DNA from 2 places in the Priestia sp. 40 genome. Region 1 is predicted to be linked to the other one. Evidence: predicted binding sites of a transcription regulator. Region 1 holds the regulator's gene; the other holds the start of a gene.

Region 1 (8,202 bases):
CGGATCAAACAATGCATCTACTCTGGCTACTTTCATGTTCTTTTGGACAACATCTGCAGACTTAATGCGAAATTCTTCGACATCAGCTGCTTCTTCCCCAAACGTCTTAATGACTTTAATTCCGCTAATGCTTTCTTGAACCTTATCATTTAAAGTAGAAAATGCGGCTTGTGCGTGGTGAAACCGCGCATGAAGCAATGTACCATAATAACTTGTTAAAACGGCCATAAGCGGCATAGGAATAAGGCAAATAAGCGTTAATTTCCAGCTGATTGTGAGGGCCATTGTGCATAGAACAAGCCCTCCTGTGACAATGGAATCCACGAGTGTCAAAACGCCCGAACCTGCAGTTTGTTGAATAGCTTGAATATCGTTTGTTGCATGGGCCATCAAATCCCCAATTCGCCGTCGCTGATAAAAGGCCTGATTCATCTTGGTAAAATGAGTGTAGAGGGTATTTCTCAGCTGCTTGGCTAGTTTAACAGATGAACCAAATATCATAATACGCCATATGTATCTTGTGAAATAGGCCACAACAGCAGCTCCTAGCAAAATGCCAACCATCTGCATTAAGCGCTTTCCATTCAGCGTCCCTTCTTTAATACCATCTACCGTTAAACCAATAATTTTAGGCGGGAGAAGTTCTAATGCTGCCACAATAATGAGCAGCGCTATCCCCGTTATGTAAGACTTTTTTTCCTGTTTGAAAAACCACCATAACTCTCGAAAAATTTTCATCGTATCCCCCTAGCCCCACAACCATTTTCTTATCTCTATCATAAAACAAAAGACACCCTTCTGAATAGAGAGTGTCTGTCCAATTAACCATTATTTAATTTGGCCGTTCATTGCTTTCATCATTTGGTTAATTTTTTTCTGCGATGGTTTCATGCCCATTTGCATCATCATCATTTTTAACATTTGTTCATTAATTGGTGGATTTTTCTTCAGATAGCTCATCATATACTTACGAGCAATGAAAAATCCTAGCGCTATCCCAACAATTAATGCTAGAACACCAACTAGAATATACATTCCCATGGTATTACTTCCTCCTTCGTGTTGTCTAACTTACAGTGTACTAGACCATACGCTATTATACAATATTTCCGTTCCAATTTCCTTAAATAATTACACAAATTTTCTTGTTTTCACAGGCCTCAGCCAGCCGTATTCATCCGTTCCATAATTCACTGCTAAAAAACAAGGATCTAGCTTGCGTAATACTTCAAAAAAAGCTGTCTCAGCATCAACATTGCCATCTCCTTCAATTGTTATACAGCGATTCGTTAATTTTATAGATGCTCGACTTTTTTTATGAGGATATTCCAGCACAAACGTCTCTTGATGAGTGAAAAAATGAGGATAATGAGAAAACGCCTGAAGCAATTCTCGTTGAATAAATGAAATGGGCAGTTGGCGAGTAATGTAATGAACTTGTTTTTGTAAGTGCGTTTCCTGCAAGTGACGTTTCATTCTATATTCAATCAGCAGCTGATAAATGAGCTTTTCTCTTCGAAAATAGGATGATGCAACTTCTTCCTCCATTAAATATACTTCATACGTTCTCACGATTCATCCTCCCTTTCGGCTCGTTCTTTTTTGTACCATTATACCGAATGGTGTACGCAATGCTTGTCTATCGATGAAAAAATTCCTTTGTTTTTTTGTCGAAAAAAAAGAGCAGACCACAGGAGTCTGCTCTTTCTTATGAAAAAGAATTATGCATTAAGCAAGCTTTTCACTTTTGCTACTACATTTTCAACTGTAAAACCAAATTCTTTCATGATTGTTTCACCAGGAGCAGATGCACCAAAGTGATTAATACCAAGAACTTGTCCTTCGTCTCCAACATAGCGTTCCCAGCCAAGTGTAGAAGCCATTTCAATACCTAAACGTTTTTTCACTGATTTAGGGATAACACTTTCTTTGTACTCAGCAGATTGCTCTTCAAAACGATCCCATGCAGGCATGCTTACTACAGATACGTCAATGCCTTCTGCAGCTAATGCTTTTTGTGCTTCTACTGCTAGGCTTACTTCAGAGCCTGTTGCAAGTATTAATGCATCCGCTTGGTCTTTACCAGCTTTAGATACAACATATGCACCTTTAGACACGCCTTCGTATGCATTTTCTTTTGTACCTTCAAGCGTTGGCAAGTTTTGACGAGTCAATACAAGCGCCGTTGGGCGGTCAGTTGACTCTAATGCTAAGCGCCATGCAGCAGCTGTTTCATTTGCATCTGCAGGACGAACCACTGAAAGACCTGGCATTGCACGAAGTGATGGCAATTGTTCAATTGGCTCATGTGTTGGGCCGTCTTCTCCAACTGCGATACTGTCATGTGTGAATACATATGTTACAGGAAGCTTCATTAAAGCTGCTAAGCGAATTGCTGGGCGAAGATAATCAGAGAATACAAAGAATGTTCCTCCGAATACTTTTACACCGCCGTGTAGAGCCATACCGTTTAATGCAGCTCCCATTGCAAATTCACGTACACCGAACCAGATATTACGTCCGCTGTAATCAGCTGCAGTGAAGTCTTCTGAACCTTTAATCATTGTTTTATTTGAGCCAGCTAAGTCAGCTGAACCGCCGAAGAATTGAGGTACAGCTTGTGCTACTGCGTTTAATACTTCTCCAGAAGAAGCACGGCTAGCTAAGCTTGAACCCGTTTCGTATGCTGGAAGCGTTTCTTCCCAGCCTTCCGGTAACTTTCCTTCTACTGCTAGTTCAAATTGACGACCTAGTTCAGGATATTTTTCTTTATACTGTGCAAATACATCGTTCCATTCGTTTTCTTTCTTTTGGCCATCTTCAGCAATTGTAGCTTTGAAGTGAGCATACACTTCTTCTGGCACATAGAAATCTTCTTCAAATGTCCATGCATAAGCTTCTTTTGTTAATTTTGTTTCATCGGAACCTAATGGAGAACCGTGCACGCCAGAAGTACCCGCGTGGTTTGGAGAACCAAATCCGATTGTTGTTTTTACTTCAATTAGCGTTGGGCGTGTTAAATCGCCTTTTGCTTCTTCAATTGCGTTTGCAATCGCTGTCAAGTCATTGCCGTCTTCAACGCGGATTACTTGCCATCCGTAAGCTTTGAAACGATCTTCTACGTTCTCAGAGAACGAGCGATCTAAATCTCCGTCTAAAGAAATATCATTTGAATCGTATAAAACAACTAAACGTCCTAATTTTAAGTGTGCCGCTAATGAAGCTGCTTCAGCAGATACACCTTCCATTAAGTCTCCGTCACCACAAATACCATACGTAAAGTGGTCTACAATTTCTAAACCTTCTTTGTTGTATGTTTCAGCTAAATGACGTTCTGCCATTGCTTTACCAACAGCCATTGCAATACCTTGTCCTAGTGGGCCAGTAGTTGCATCAACACCTGCTGTATGACCGAACTCTGGATGACCTGGTGTTTTGCTTCCCCATTGACGGAAGTTTTTAAGGTCTTCAATTGATAAGTCATATCCAGCTAAATGAAGCAAGCTGTATAATAGTGCTGATCCGTGTCCTGCTGATAATACAAAGCGGTCACGGTTAAACCAGTTTGGATTCTTTGGATTGATGTTCATGAATTTTGTCCACAATGTATATGCCATTGGAGCAGCTCCCATCGGCATACCTGGGTGACCTGAATTTGCTTTTTCAATCGCATCGATTGATAAAGTACGAATTGTTGCAATCGAAAGATCTTCAATACGTTGTGTCATACTCTTCATTCCTTTCAAAACTATGTACATATGTTATCATACTAATGATTTGCTTATTTGTACAATACTTGAACCAAAAAATTTTCCACTTTTACAGTTTTTGTACGCCTTATTAAAAATATACAAAAAACTAGAGGGAACACTCCCTCTAGTTTTACTAGAACGTCTTAGTGAAGACGCTTCTTTTTACTCTCTTTTAACTTCTTAGGCGTAACATCTTTACCTTCTTCGTCCACAACTTTAATCGTATGAAGGTGATTTGTCATAGATTGTCGGAAAACTTTTAAATATTCCTGACGTAGCTCTTGCTGTTCTTTCGATTCAGATTCTGTCAGACCTTCAGCCTTTGCCTTTTTTGAAAGAGCATTAATACGAGCAAGTTTATCTTTTGATAGCATATAAAACCTATCTCCTTATAATCAATAATTAAAATTACCGAACCGTTCCGGCAACATGTAGTCATCTTACTAAATCTCTTTCGTTTTATCAAGAGATTGAGCACTCTCTTGATACTCTTGATAGCGACGATGTACCGTCGCTTTTGAAATATTATAACCAAAACCTTTTAGCGTAACTGAAATTTCAGCAAAGGTTAAGCCGTTATGACGAAGGCGGACAATTTCTTCAATCGGCGCTTCTTTTTTTTCTCTTCCCGAGTTAACTCCCTGGTTTTTTAAATTTTGCTGCGGACGATAACCGTTTTCTACGGCTCTTTTCATTCCTCTTTTAATTTTAGCATTATGTAATTTCCGCTGATGCTCTTCCACTAAACTAATAATATCTAACACCATTGAATCAGATTCTGAAAGCTGAAGCTGACCTTGATGACTAATCGTATAGATGGTAGCATTTTCTTTATGAAAAGCATGAAGCAGCGCAATTCGGGCATTTCCTCTGCCTAATCGTGTTTCGTCTTGAATGAGCAGCACGGATATTTTCTCTTCTTTCATTGTATGAAGAACATCCAAAATACCCTCTCTGTCTACATCATATCCGCTTGCTTTTTCCATCACGACTTTTTTCACCTCTAGATGATGAAGATCAGCAAGCTTTTTTAATTCTTCTTGCTGGCGCTGCAAAGATGTTTCTTGGGTTTTTTTATCCGTACTGACACGGCAATAAATAATGGCGTCCACTTTTATCACGACCTTTTCGGCTTCTAACAATATTCAGGAACGGCCGTTACACACTACTGTTCAATTGCCACTTGATTATGTAACTCTTTTTTTAAAACAGGAATATATAATTTATCTCCAGGAGATAAAGACTGGGCAGTATCTGAGTTTAAATCATTGACGTCTTCAACCCATTTGACAAATTCATTGGTGGTCAAATGATGGTGATTATGATACTTGTTGGACAAGTCCCAAAGCGTATCTCCTTTTGTAATCGTAACCGTTGAATATTTGTCTAAATCTACTTTATCCGCTCCTAAAACCAGCGTCAATACATATGTAAGTGCAGCGATAACTGCAAAAAAAATAGCGTAATGTTTCATAGAATGTAAGAATTGTTGCATATTATGATCCCCCTATCAGAATATATGTTCTTATTTTATTGAGAACATTTGTTTCTGTCAATGGAATTCTTCGAACTTATGTTTGTATATTGACACATCACGTGGTATAATTCACCTAAAGAATAGCTAAAATCGAGGTGAAAAATATGAAGCTATCAAAACGTCAACAAGACATACTAGATTTTATTAAGCACGAAGTAAAATTAAAAGGTTATCCGCCTTCTGTTCGTGAGATTGGGGAAGCAGTAGGATTAGCCTCTAGCTCCACTGTACACGGGCATTTAGCTCGTTTAGAAAGTAAAGGGTTAATTCGAAGAGATCCAACAAAACCAAGAGCAATCGAAGTTCTTCAACTAGATGAAGTAAACATTCCTAAAAGCAATGTCATTAATGTTCCTGTTATCGGTAAAGTAACAGCGGGTCTTCCTATAACAGCCGTTGAAAATGTGGAAGAATATTTCCCTCTTCCAGATAAATTCGTTTCTCCAGATGATCATGTATTCATGCTTGAAATTATGGGAGAAAGTATGATTGAAGCAGGTATTCTAGATGGCGATATGGTAATCGTACGTCAGCAGCAAACGGCTAATAATGGAGATATTGTGGTTGCTATGACCGAAGACAACGAAGCAACGGTAAAACGTTTCTTTAAAGAAGAAAATTTCGTTCGTTTACAGCCTGAAAATTCAACGATGGCGCCTATTATTCTTCGCCACGTAACGATTTTGGGAAAAGTAACTGGTGTATATCGCACGATTCACTAATCAGACACTGTATGTAAAACCAACTAATCATGATGTTAGTTGGTTTTTTTACGTTTGTTTTCTAAAAAAATTGGCATATTATAAATGATACGTTGAATCATTGCAGGCAGGTAGAACAGTTTTTATAAAGCTTGTTTTACCTTTTACTTTCTATCTGCATTTCCTCGAATCTTACAAGGAAATACCATCGACTATAAGAAGGATGTAGTTTATGACTAATACACCTAGGAAAACAGAACCATTTCAAACCATTGTACCTACCAAAGCAATGAACATGTTTCTTTTTCCTTTTTCCTTTGATCGAAAAAATAAAGAGCAGCTTGTTCATGCACTGAAAGCAAATTTGTTCGAGTTTTTTTCCATTCAAAACAAAGATTTAGAAAAAGAATACTACGGAGAACAATATTACGTATCTCATGATAGCCTGGATCAATATTTTCTTCCTTACATTGAATGCATTCTATTCCCTGATTCGTGCGAAAAAGAAGGGTTGCTTCGATTTTCAAAAAAAATAGACCATACCATTACGTTACATACTTCTTCCACCACCGTGTCTAGCAACGTGCTGTCTGTGGATGTTTTTTTATGTCCTTTTGAAATTGGCGTCATGACCATTCGCACTGAAATGAGCCATAACCATTACACCTATGATGACATTTTAGAATTCATGAATCATTTTCGTGTATTAGAACCGAAGCTTGCTGAAGAGCATGGATCCACCATTACCTATGAACATCATCGCTATAGCAAAGTACAAGATTATATTTTTTCACAGCTTGCGCCATTTTTGAACGAACACATCAAGAAAGAAGCCACGCGTGAACAGCACGTTGGGAGCCTTCCTTATTTTATCGATGAACGGATGTTTGTGTTAAGTTATGTAACGGTAAATCAAGAGCAAGAAATTAATTCCACAACTTTATTTCGTACTGGGCAGCTAAATAGCTATACGCCTGACGGGAAAGCGTTTATTTCTGCACACAATCATGAGTATATTAAAACGTATAATACTAAACACGTGTATGAAAGGTGGGCTCCTGAAACTTATTACGTCATCACAGACCATGTGTTTTCATGTATTTCTAAATCGACAGACTCTAAAACGGATCAGCTTTTGATGAATCATCTATTTGGCCAGCATTACTATAATTTATTTTTACATTTTTTCTATAAAATCGTGTTGCTAAAACTATCTTATGAGTATTCTCAGCTCACGTTTCATAAAAATTCAGAGGGCATTGAGCGACTAATCCGCTCTATTACCGTGTTTTCAGGCAAATATTTATTTTTAGAAATTAGCTCTCGCACAGAAGGTCAAGAGTTTTCTGAGCTCTTTAAAAAAATTTTCCACATCAATTCTCTTTATCAAGAAGTCAAAGAAACCCTTGGTACTTTGTATCAAAATCAAGAGAAAATCGCGGCCAAGCGTCACAATTACTTATTATTAATTTTAACGATTTATACCGTTCTTTCCGGTATTTACGGAATGAATTTAGTTATTAGCAAGCTACAGGGAAACATCAATTGGGATAGTATGAAGCAGTTTTCTATCTTTGAATATATCGCTTTAATAGTAGCTCTATCAGGAATATTAATCAGCATTAGCCTAGGAGTGAGCTCACTATGGAACTTATTAAAAGATCGATTTAAAACATAAAAGAAGTTGAGACATAACTAAATGAATTCAACCTAAATACGAACAAGCGAAATACATGAGCTGAACCGCTTATGACGCCGCAGTTCATTTCCATGCAAGACTTCTCTTTCCGCGGGCAGCCGATGAGCCTCCTCGTTGCTTGTGCTCCTGCGGAGTTTCATCCCTTCCGCTTTCTCCGCAGGAGTCTTCGCCTTGCCCTCCAATCAACTGCTGGAAGGAACTAAACAAATGAAACCTACGTTCACCATAAAAAACGAACCACTAATCAAACATGGTGATCAATGGTTCGTTTTTCACTTCGATTAAAATCCTTTTTTCCCAACCTCTTTTATCTATTACTAAATCAATGCCTACTTCGCTGAACCTTTTATCAAACGTTGTGCCGCTGTTGTAATTTCAGAACAATCTAATATTATACTCTACAAGAAAAATATATACAAAATAATAAAATATGGTATCATAGGGTAGGAATTTTGTACCTTATCTATGAAATAATTTGCAGGAGGTAATATGCTTAACTCATTTTTATCCAAA
Region 2 (8,202 bases), 970 kb from region 1:
ACATAGTTTTGGTTGTATCTATTATAATAAGAAGAGATGGCTTAAGGTTGAGGAGGATGAAAGAACTTGAATCGGAAAATCGTTGCACTATTAATGGCACTCTCCTTAGTTGTTGGAGCAGCAGGTACATATTTTGGCATTCAGTATGCAAATGCTGGAACGGTCAGTACCCCCCTTACAACTTCTTCAAATGATAGTAAAGTGGAAAAGGAAGAGCTAGACAAAATCAAGCAGGCTTACGAACTGATATCTTCAAAATATTACAAAGATGTAGATGACAAAAAATTATTAGATGGCGCAATCCAAGGAATGGTACAAACCTTAGGAGACCCTCATTCATCTTACATGGATAAGAAAACGGCACAGCAATTCACGCAGTCTCTTGATTCATCGTTTGAGGGGATTGGTGCTGAAGTAAGCATGGTAGATGGAAAAGTAACAATCGTAGCTCCGTTTAAACAATCTCCTGCGGAAAAAGCAGGATTAAAACCAAATGATCAGATTTTAAAGATCGATGGTAAAAGTATCGCGGGTCTTGAATTGAATGAAGCGGTATTAAAAATTCGCGGTAAAAAAGGCTCTACCGTGACATTAGATGTTCAAAGACCAGGCGTGAAAGAAACGATGAAAGTAAAAGTTGTAAGAGATGAGATTCCAATTGAAACCGTCTATTCTTCTGTTAAAAATGTAAACAATAAAAAAATTGGTTACATGGAAATTACGTCATTCTCTGAGTCAACGGGAGACGAATTTACGAAACAGTTGAAAAAACTTGAAAATAAAAATATTGATGGCTTAGTTCTAGACGTTCGTGGAAATCCTGGTGGCTATTTAACGAGCGTTGAAAAAATGCTCGATAAATTAGTAACGAATAAAAAGCCATATATCCAAATTGAAGATCGTAACGGTGAACGTCAAAAAGTGGTTTCTTCAATGAAAAAGCAAAAGGATTATCCAATTGTGGCCTTGATTGATGGAGGAAGTGCATCCGCTTCTGAAATTCTTGCCGGGGCATTAAAAGAAGCAGGAGGATACAAGCTAGTCGGTGAAAAATCCTATGGAAAAGGAACGGTTCAACAAGCTGTTCCAATGGAAGACGGCAGTAATTTAAAATTAACGTTCTATAAATGGCTAACGCCTGATGGAAACTGGATTAACGAAAAAGGTATAAAACCGACAGTAGAAGTCAAGCAGCCGGATTATTATTATGCAAATCCAATTCAAGTTGATAAAAAGCCATTAACACGTGATATGACAGGTGACCAGGTGAAGAATGCTCAAGTGATGCTAAAAGGCCTTGGTTTTGAACCTGGACGTACAGACGGATATTTTAGTAAAGAGACAGAAACAGCTGTAACAGCATTCCAAAAAGCCAATAAGCAAAAAGCTACAGGTGAAATTGATGAAGATACAGCAGCGCTTTTACAAACAAAACTTCTAGAAAAAATTAAATCAAAAGATGAAGATCGTCAGCTTCAAACGGCTTTAAAGCTAGCTAGTCAATAAGAAGTAGAAAAAGTTCCGTGCTTTTCCAAAGCGCGGAACTTTTTTAGTAAAAACAACATTGTCGGTTAGTGATGCATTTTGATAAAATAAAGAAGCCTATGATACATAACAATCAATCGTAAATGTTGTAATAAAAATGTGAAAAATACAGGTGGTGAAAAAATGGATTTTGCATTAGAGCTATTAAAAGGTATCGGGCGTTTGTTTTTACACCCGTTAACTTATTTATTTCTGCTCGTCTCGTTTTTTGTAGGTCTTTCTCGCGTCAAGAGAGAGCGTCAAAATTTTCATGTTCGCGTGTTTGATTTTATTTTAGAAGCAAAATATTTATTTTTTCCAGGTATCATTATTGGGTTGATTTTATCCGTTGTTACCGTGTTGCTAGGTGTCTATGTATCTATAGGAACGATTGTACTTGTAGCTGTTTTAACTTTTATCATAAGCGGTCCTTGGACGTTTAAATGGCTTTCTCCTTCTTATACGGTAGGACTGGCTGTGCTTGCGACCTTGCTTATTCCTGCAGCTGGTTTCGGTGAAGGATTTATTCAAACGTGGTCAGTGCAAGCTCATAACGCAGATTTACCTTCTCTTACTATTTTAATGTCGCTGCTTGTATTAGCAGAAGGGTATTTAATTTGGAAATTTGGAGCAAAAGGTACGTCTCCAGCCATTGTGAAAAGTAAAAGAGGGCAGGAAATTGGGGCTCATTACTCTCAAAAATTATGGGTTGTTCCGCTTTTTGTCTTAATTCCAGGCAGCGCCATTACGTCTGTGTTTCCATGGTGGCCTGTGTTATCTATTGAAGGAACATCATTTAGCCTGTTTTTTGTTCCTTTTGCTATCGGTTTTTATCAGCGAATTCAAAGTATGGTTCCGTTTAAATCTATTGAATTTACCGGTAAGCGTGTATTAGCATTAGGCGTGGGATTAACAATCATTACGATTGCTGCTATTTTTTATCCTCCTGCCGCTGTAGCTGTTGTTATTCTAGCGATCATAGGAAGAGAGTGGATTCGTTTGCAGCAGCGTCGAAGCGATGAAAAAGCGCCCGCACTATTTACTAAGCGTACACAAGGTTTGATTGTATTAGGAATCATCCCTCATTCTCCGGCAGAGAAAATGGGTTTGAAAGTAGGAGAAGTGATTATTAAGGTAAATGGAATCGCTGTATCTGAAGTCCATAAATTTTATGAAGCATTACAAGTTAATAACCGTGCTTTTTGTAAGCTAGAAGTTATTGACGAAAATGGAGAAGTTCGCTTTACTCAGCGAGCATTGTATGACAATGAACACCATGAACTAGGCATTTTGTTTGTACACAATTATACAAAACGTGACTCGCAAGCTGGTTAAAAGACGGATAAAAAGGAGAAATGTTTGTGGAAGTCAAAACGATTGCCGCAGTTTTTCTACCCGCCATATTGCTTGTTCTATTTGCTAGAGTAACATATAACTTATATGTTGCAACAGCACTGACGCTTTTATTGATAGCTGTTTCTGTATATAAAGGGTACGCAGATTATCCGCTTATTATTTTAATAGATTTACTTTCCGCAGCCATCGGTTTTCTATATGCAAAAGGCATGCTAGCAGCTGGGAAATAAAGATTGTTATTTTGATGATAAGTGAATCGTCTTATTATCAAAACGTACGCAAAAGCTCTCTACGAAATGTGGAGAGCTTTTTTATGTCCAAAAACGAGTTAGAACTCATAACATTGTTGTTACAGTTCCATCGATAAATGAGTATAATTAAATTAATCATACAAATATGTATTCAACTAAATTAACTTAAACAATTTTGTGTAAATTATTTTAACTACGTGTACAAATATGTAGTTGGGGTATAGAAAAATAAAGATATTAATCTGAAAATTATATTTATTTTGATTTTTTAAACAAAGGGAGGTTTAGTATCGATGGAAGTGTTAATGAGAACGATGTTTCAGTCGCTTGGCAAAAATCATTCAATGAATAAATTAGCTAAAAAGTATGGATTGCGGATGGGGGCAGCTCGTTTTGTTGCTGGAGATTCAATTGAATCAGCAATTCAAACATCCAAGGAGCTTAACAATAGTGGGAAAGTTGTTACACTCGATCATTTAGGAGAGTTTGTTTTTACAGAAGAGGAAGCTAGGTTATCTACGGCCATGTGTATTCAGACATTAGAAGCCATTGCAGAATCAGGCGTTCAATCAAATTTATCGTTAAAGATGACTTCTTTAGGGTTGGATATTAGCAAAGAGCTTTGTATGGAAAACATGCGCAGAATCCTACACACGGCCAGGGTGAATGATATTTTTGTTCGAATTGATATGGAAGACTACTTGCACTGCCAAATCTCCCTTGATATGTATAAAGAATTACGCAAAGAATTCGATAATGTTGGAATTGTGATTCAAGCGTATCTTTATCGTACAGAACAAGATATGAATGACTTACAGCAATATCAAGCCAATTTACGTCTGGTAAAAGGAGCTTATAAAGAATCACCAGAAGTATCATTTCCCGAAAAGAAAGACGTAGATGAAAACTATAAAAAAATAATTAAAATGCATTTGCTAAATGGACACTATACAGCTGTAGCAAGTCATGATGAAGAAATGATTCAGTACACAAAACGATTAGTAAGAGAAAATGGTATTTTAAATGACCAATTTGAGTTCCAAATGCTTTATGGAATCTGTGTAGAACTGCAGGATCGTCTAGTAAGAGAAGGATATAAAGTAAGAGTATATGTCCCTTACGGCATTGACTGGTTTGGGTATTTTATGAGACGCCTAGCCGAACGTCCCGCCAATGTATGGTTCGTGTTAAAAAATTTCTCCAAATAAGTTCAGTCCAAGAAACATAAAAAATTCGACACAAGCACCTTAGCTTCGTGTCGAATTTTTTCATTAGTTTAGTCCATATTCTTTGATTTTATTGTAAAGGGTGCCGCGTGAAATGCCAAGCAGATCTGCTGCAGCACTTTTGTTTCCATAGGTTTTTTGAAGAGTTTCTTCTATTAGCCTAGCTTCTTGAAGAGAATCTTCTTCTTTTTGAACTTCTGTGAAAGAACTTGCATCCTTCAGATTGTCAGGAAGGTGCGTAAGGGTAATCAACGACTGATCACTTAGAAAAATCATTCGTTCAATCGTATTTCTTAGCTCGCGAATATTGCCTGGCCAATCGTATTGCATAAAGGCTTCTAGAACTTCAGAGCTGATGAAAGGAGCCTTCTTTTTATACTTTTTACTAAATTCCTGTACAAATTGCTGAGTTAATGCTTCAATGTCTTCTTTATGGTCTCGAAGCGGCGGAATGATAATATTAATGACGGTCAGCAAATAGTAAAGATTTTCATGGAATTCACCGGCTTTTAGCAACTCTTCCAAAGGCGTCGTGGTAGAGGCTACAATTCGGGTTTGGACTTGAATTTCTTCGGTGCCTCCAACGTGATAAAAGGATTGTTCTTCCAAGTAACGGAGAAACTTAACTTGAATTTCAAGAGGCATTTTATCAATCTCTTCAATAAATAACGTCCCGTTATGAGCCTGCTCTAGTTTTCCCGCAATGGTCGTTGGATCTTCTGAAAAGACATCTTTTTGATGACCAAAGAGCTCAATTTCCAGAAGCCCAGATGGAATAGTGGCGCAATTTAAAGATAAAAAAGGTTCTTTATGTTTGGATCCCCCGTAGTGGATGGCCTGAGCCAGCATTTCTTTCCCAGAACCAGGTTCTCCTGTTAATAAAATAGGCATATCTGTAGATGCCACTTTTTTGGCAATGTCAACGGCTTGCTTAATTTCAGGACTGATACCCGCGAAAGAAGAAAATGGATTATCTTTTGGAATGAGAAGAGACACATCAATTTCTTCATTTAATCTTACAATATTGGTAATGTCATGTTCAGTTGCGACTCCACCTATGACCCGATTGTTTCTTATAATAGGAGATGCATTGATGAGCACGTGAGTTTGTTCATTAGGACGATGATACGTTCCGCGTACAGGGCGCCCTTCATTTAGAATCGTATGTAGAATGATGGATTCATCTTTGAAATGCTCTCCGATTTTTCTACCCAAAATATCATCTCTCTGAATCTTATACGTATGTTCCGCAGCAGTATTCCACAAGATTACATTTCCTTCATTATCGACCGCTGTCACTGCATCATTAATGGTTTCTGCCAATGTATCAAAATAGGAAGCTAATATCTCATTTTGGCTATGCAAATGTGTAATCCACTGTGAAGGTGTTACAAGTCCTATTGTGGTTTCTTGGTTTTCTGCTTGAATGAGGACTGGTCTGTTCCAGTTTGTGTTGGCTTGTAAATTGGCTAACGTAGAAGTAGAAGATGAAGGCCAATTTGTATCCGCTATTACTTTTTTTATGGACGATGCCTCGTCATGACCTGTTAACAGGTATCGTTCATCTTTTTGTATTACATAAAAGGTACTTGCTGTGACTACGACGAAGTCATAGTTTGAAAGTTCAGATTTCACTTTAGCTAAAGAAGTTGATTCTTCAACTGTTGTAAAGGAGTTATTTATAAGAACTTGATCAACGCTTGCCATACTAAACCCCTCTCAGTACATATTTTTTATACTGTATCATAATTTAGAAATTGGCGCAAAAGCCTATCTTTTTCAAACAATAACGCAGCTTGCTTTCTTTTATTGCTTTCATCTAAAGAGTTGTATTCCCTTCGAAAAGGGTAGTATAAGAATTTAGTGGGTAATAAAGTAACAGGGTAAAAAATAAAAACAAACAAACACTATATAAGATTAATACTCATTAGTTTCATTTATGATTATAAAGTGATAAAATACGAATATCAGTTCGTATTTTCGGTTTTTACATATCGTAATAAAAAATAGATAAAACAAGAAAATGGAAACGGAGGCCTTCATTTGAAAGATCAGTTTGAATTAGTATCCTCATATCAACCGCAAGGTGATCAGCCAAAGGCAATTGAAAAGATTGTGAAAGGAATTAAAGAAGGTAAGCAGCATCAAGTTTTATTAGGTGCTACAGGAACGGGAAAAACCTTCACCATGTCTAATGTTATTAAGGAAATAAATAAGCCGACATTAATTATGGCTCATAATAAAACGCTTGCTGGTCAATTGTACAGTGAGTTTAAAGAGTTTTTCCCTAATAACGCAGTTGAATACTTTGTCAGTTACTACGATTACTATCAGCCTGAAGCTTATGTACCTCAAACAGATACATTTATTGAAAAAGATGCAAGCATTAATGATGAAATTGATAAACTTCGTCACTCGGCAACTTCTGCTCTTTTTGAACGAAAAGATGTCATTATTATTGCCAGCGTGTCCTGTATTTATGGATTAGGATCTCCGGAAGAATACAAAGAAATGGTCGTATCTCTTCGAGTAGGGATGGAAAAAGAGCGCAATCAGCTGCTTCGTACGCTAGTGGATGTACAGTATGAAAGGAATGATATTGACTTTAAGCGCGGAACGTTTCGCGTTCGCGGCGATGTTGTGGAGATTTTTCCTGTATCTCGAGATGAACACTGTATTCGCGTCGAGTTTTTCGGGGATGAAATTGACCGCATTCGAGAAGTTGACGCTCTAACAGGAGAAATTATTGGAGATCGTGAACATGTAGCTATCTTCCCGGCATCTCACTTTGTCACGAGAGAAGAAAAAATGCGTGTTGCTATTCAAAACATTGAAAAAGAATTAGAAGAACAGCTAGAGAAGCTAAAAGAAGCAGGAAAGCTTTTAGAAGCGCAGCGCTTGGAGCAGCGCACGCGCTACGACCTAGAAATGATGAGAGAAATGGGCTTTTGTTCGGGAATCGAGAACTACTCTCGCCATTTAACGCTTCGTCCAGCTGGTTCTACACCTTATACACTGCTGGACTTCTTCCCGGAAGATTTCCTTCTTGTTGTGGATGAATCACACGTTACAATTCCTCAAGTTAGAGGAATGTATAATGGAGACCAAGCGCGTAAACAAGTGTTAGTAGACCATGGTTTCCGCCTGCCGTCCGCATTAGATAACCGCCCGCTTAAATTTGATGAATTTGAACAGCATATTAACCAAATTGTTCATGTTTCTGCAACACCAGGTCCTTACGAACTTGAGAAGGCACCTGATGTGATTGAACAAATTATCCGTCCAACGGGATTATTGGATCCAAATATTGAAGTTCGACCAATTGAAGGGCAGATTGATGATTTAATTGGAGAAATTCACGACCGGATTAAGCGAAATGAACGAGTACTCGTTACGACGTTAACAAAGAAAATGTCTGAGGATTTAACGAACTACTTAAAAGAAATTGGCATTAAAGTTCAATATCTTCACTCTGAGGTGAAGACGCTCGAGCGTATTGAAATTATCCGAGAGCTGCGGCTTGGAAAATATGATGTGCTTGTAGGAATTAACTTACTTCGTGAAGGTTTAGATATTCCGGAAGTTTCGTTAGTAACTATATTAGATGCTGATAAAGAAGGGTTCTTGCGTTCAGAACGATCGCTTATTCAAACCATCGGACGTGCTGCGCGAAATGCTAATGGACATGTCATTATGTATGCAGATCGCATCACAAACTCCATGGACATTGCAATCAATGAGACCAAGCGTCGTAGAAGTATTCAAGAAGCTTACAATGAAGAGCACGGCATTACGCCGACAACGATTCAAAAAGAAGTTCGAGGCTCAATTCGTGCAACAGTAGT

The links. Region 1 encodes LexA, which represses DNA repair genes until DNA is damaged. Its sites were predicted from a motif close to CGAACATATGTTCG; they were not measured.
Region 2: uvrB (excinuclease ABC subunit UvrB) is a predicted target of LexA. The motif match lies at 6,319-6,332, and genes of this name have one in related genera.

Annotation. Positions count from the first base shown of each region.
Region 1 covers NZ_JBMPZA010000005.1:757,282-765,483, forward strand. The annotation lists gene ACO1DI_RS05035 (ABC transporter transmembrane domain-containing protein) at 1-738, opposite strand, end outside; gene ACO1DI_RS05040 (YneF family protein) at 829-1,041, opposite strand; gene sirA (sporulation inhibitor of replication protein SirA) at 1,132-1,572, opposite strand; gene tkt (transketolase) at 1,722-3,728, opposite strand; gene ACO1DI_RS05055 (DUF896 domain-containing protein) at 3,896-4,126, opposite strand; gene ACO1DI_RS05060 (YneB family resolvase-like protein) at 4,196-4,864, opposite strand; gene yneA (cell division suppressor protein YneA) at 4,918-5,247, opposite strand; gene lexA (transcriptional repressor LexA) at 5,394-6,011, shown strand; gene ACO1DI_RS05075 (hypothetical protein) at 6,223-7,668, shown strand; gene ACO1DI_RS05080 (hypothetical protein) at 7,753-7,875, opposite strand; gene ACO1DI_RS05085 (glycosyltransferase family 39 protein) at 8,179-8,202, shown strand, end outside.
Region 2 covers NZ_JBMPZA010000005.1:1,724,644-1,732,845, reverse strand. The annotation lists gene ACO1DI_RS10130 (S41 family peptidase) at 67-1,506, shown strand; gene ACO1DI_RS10125 (PDZ domain-containing protein) at 1,669-2,859, shown strand; gene ACO1DI_RS10120 (DUF2198 family protein) at 2,886-3,110, shown strand; gene ACO1DI_RS10115 (proline dehydrogenase family protein) at 3,425-4,339, shown strand; gene ACO1DI_RS10110 (sigma-54 interaction domain-containing protein) at 4,403-6,064, opposite strand; gene uvrB (excinuclease ABC subunit UvrB) at 6,401-8,202, shown strand, end outside.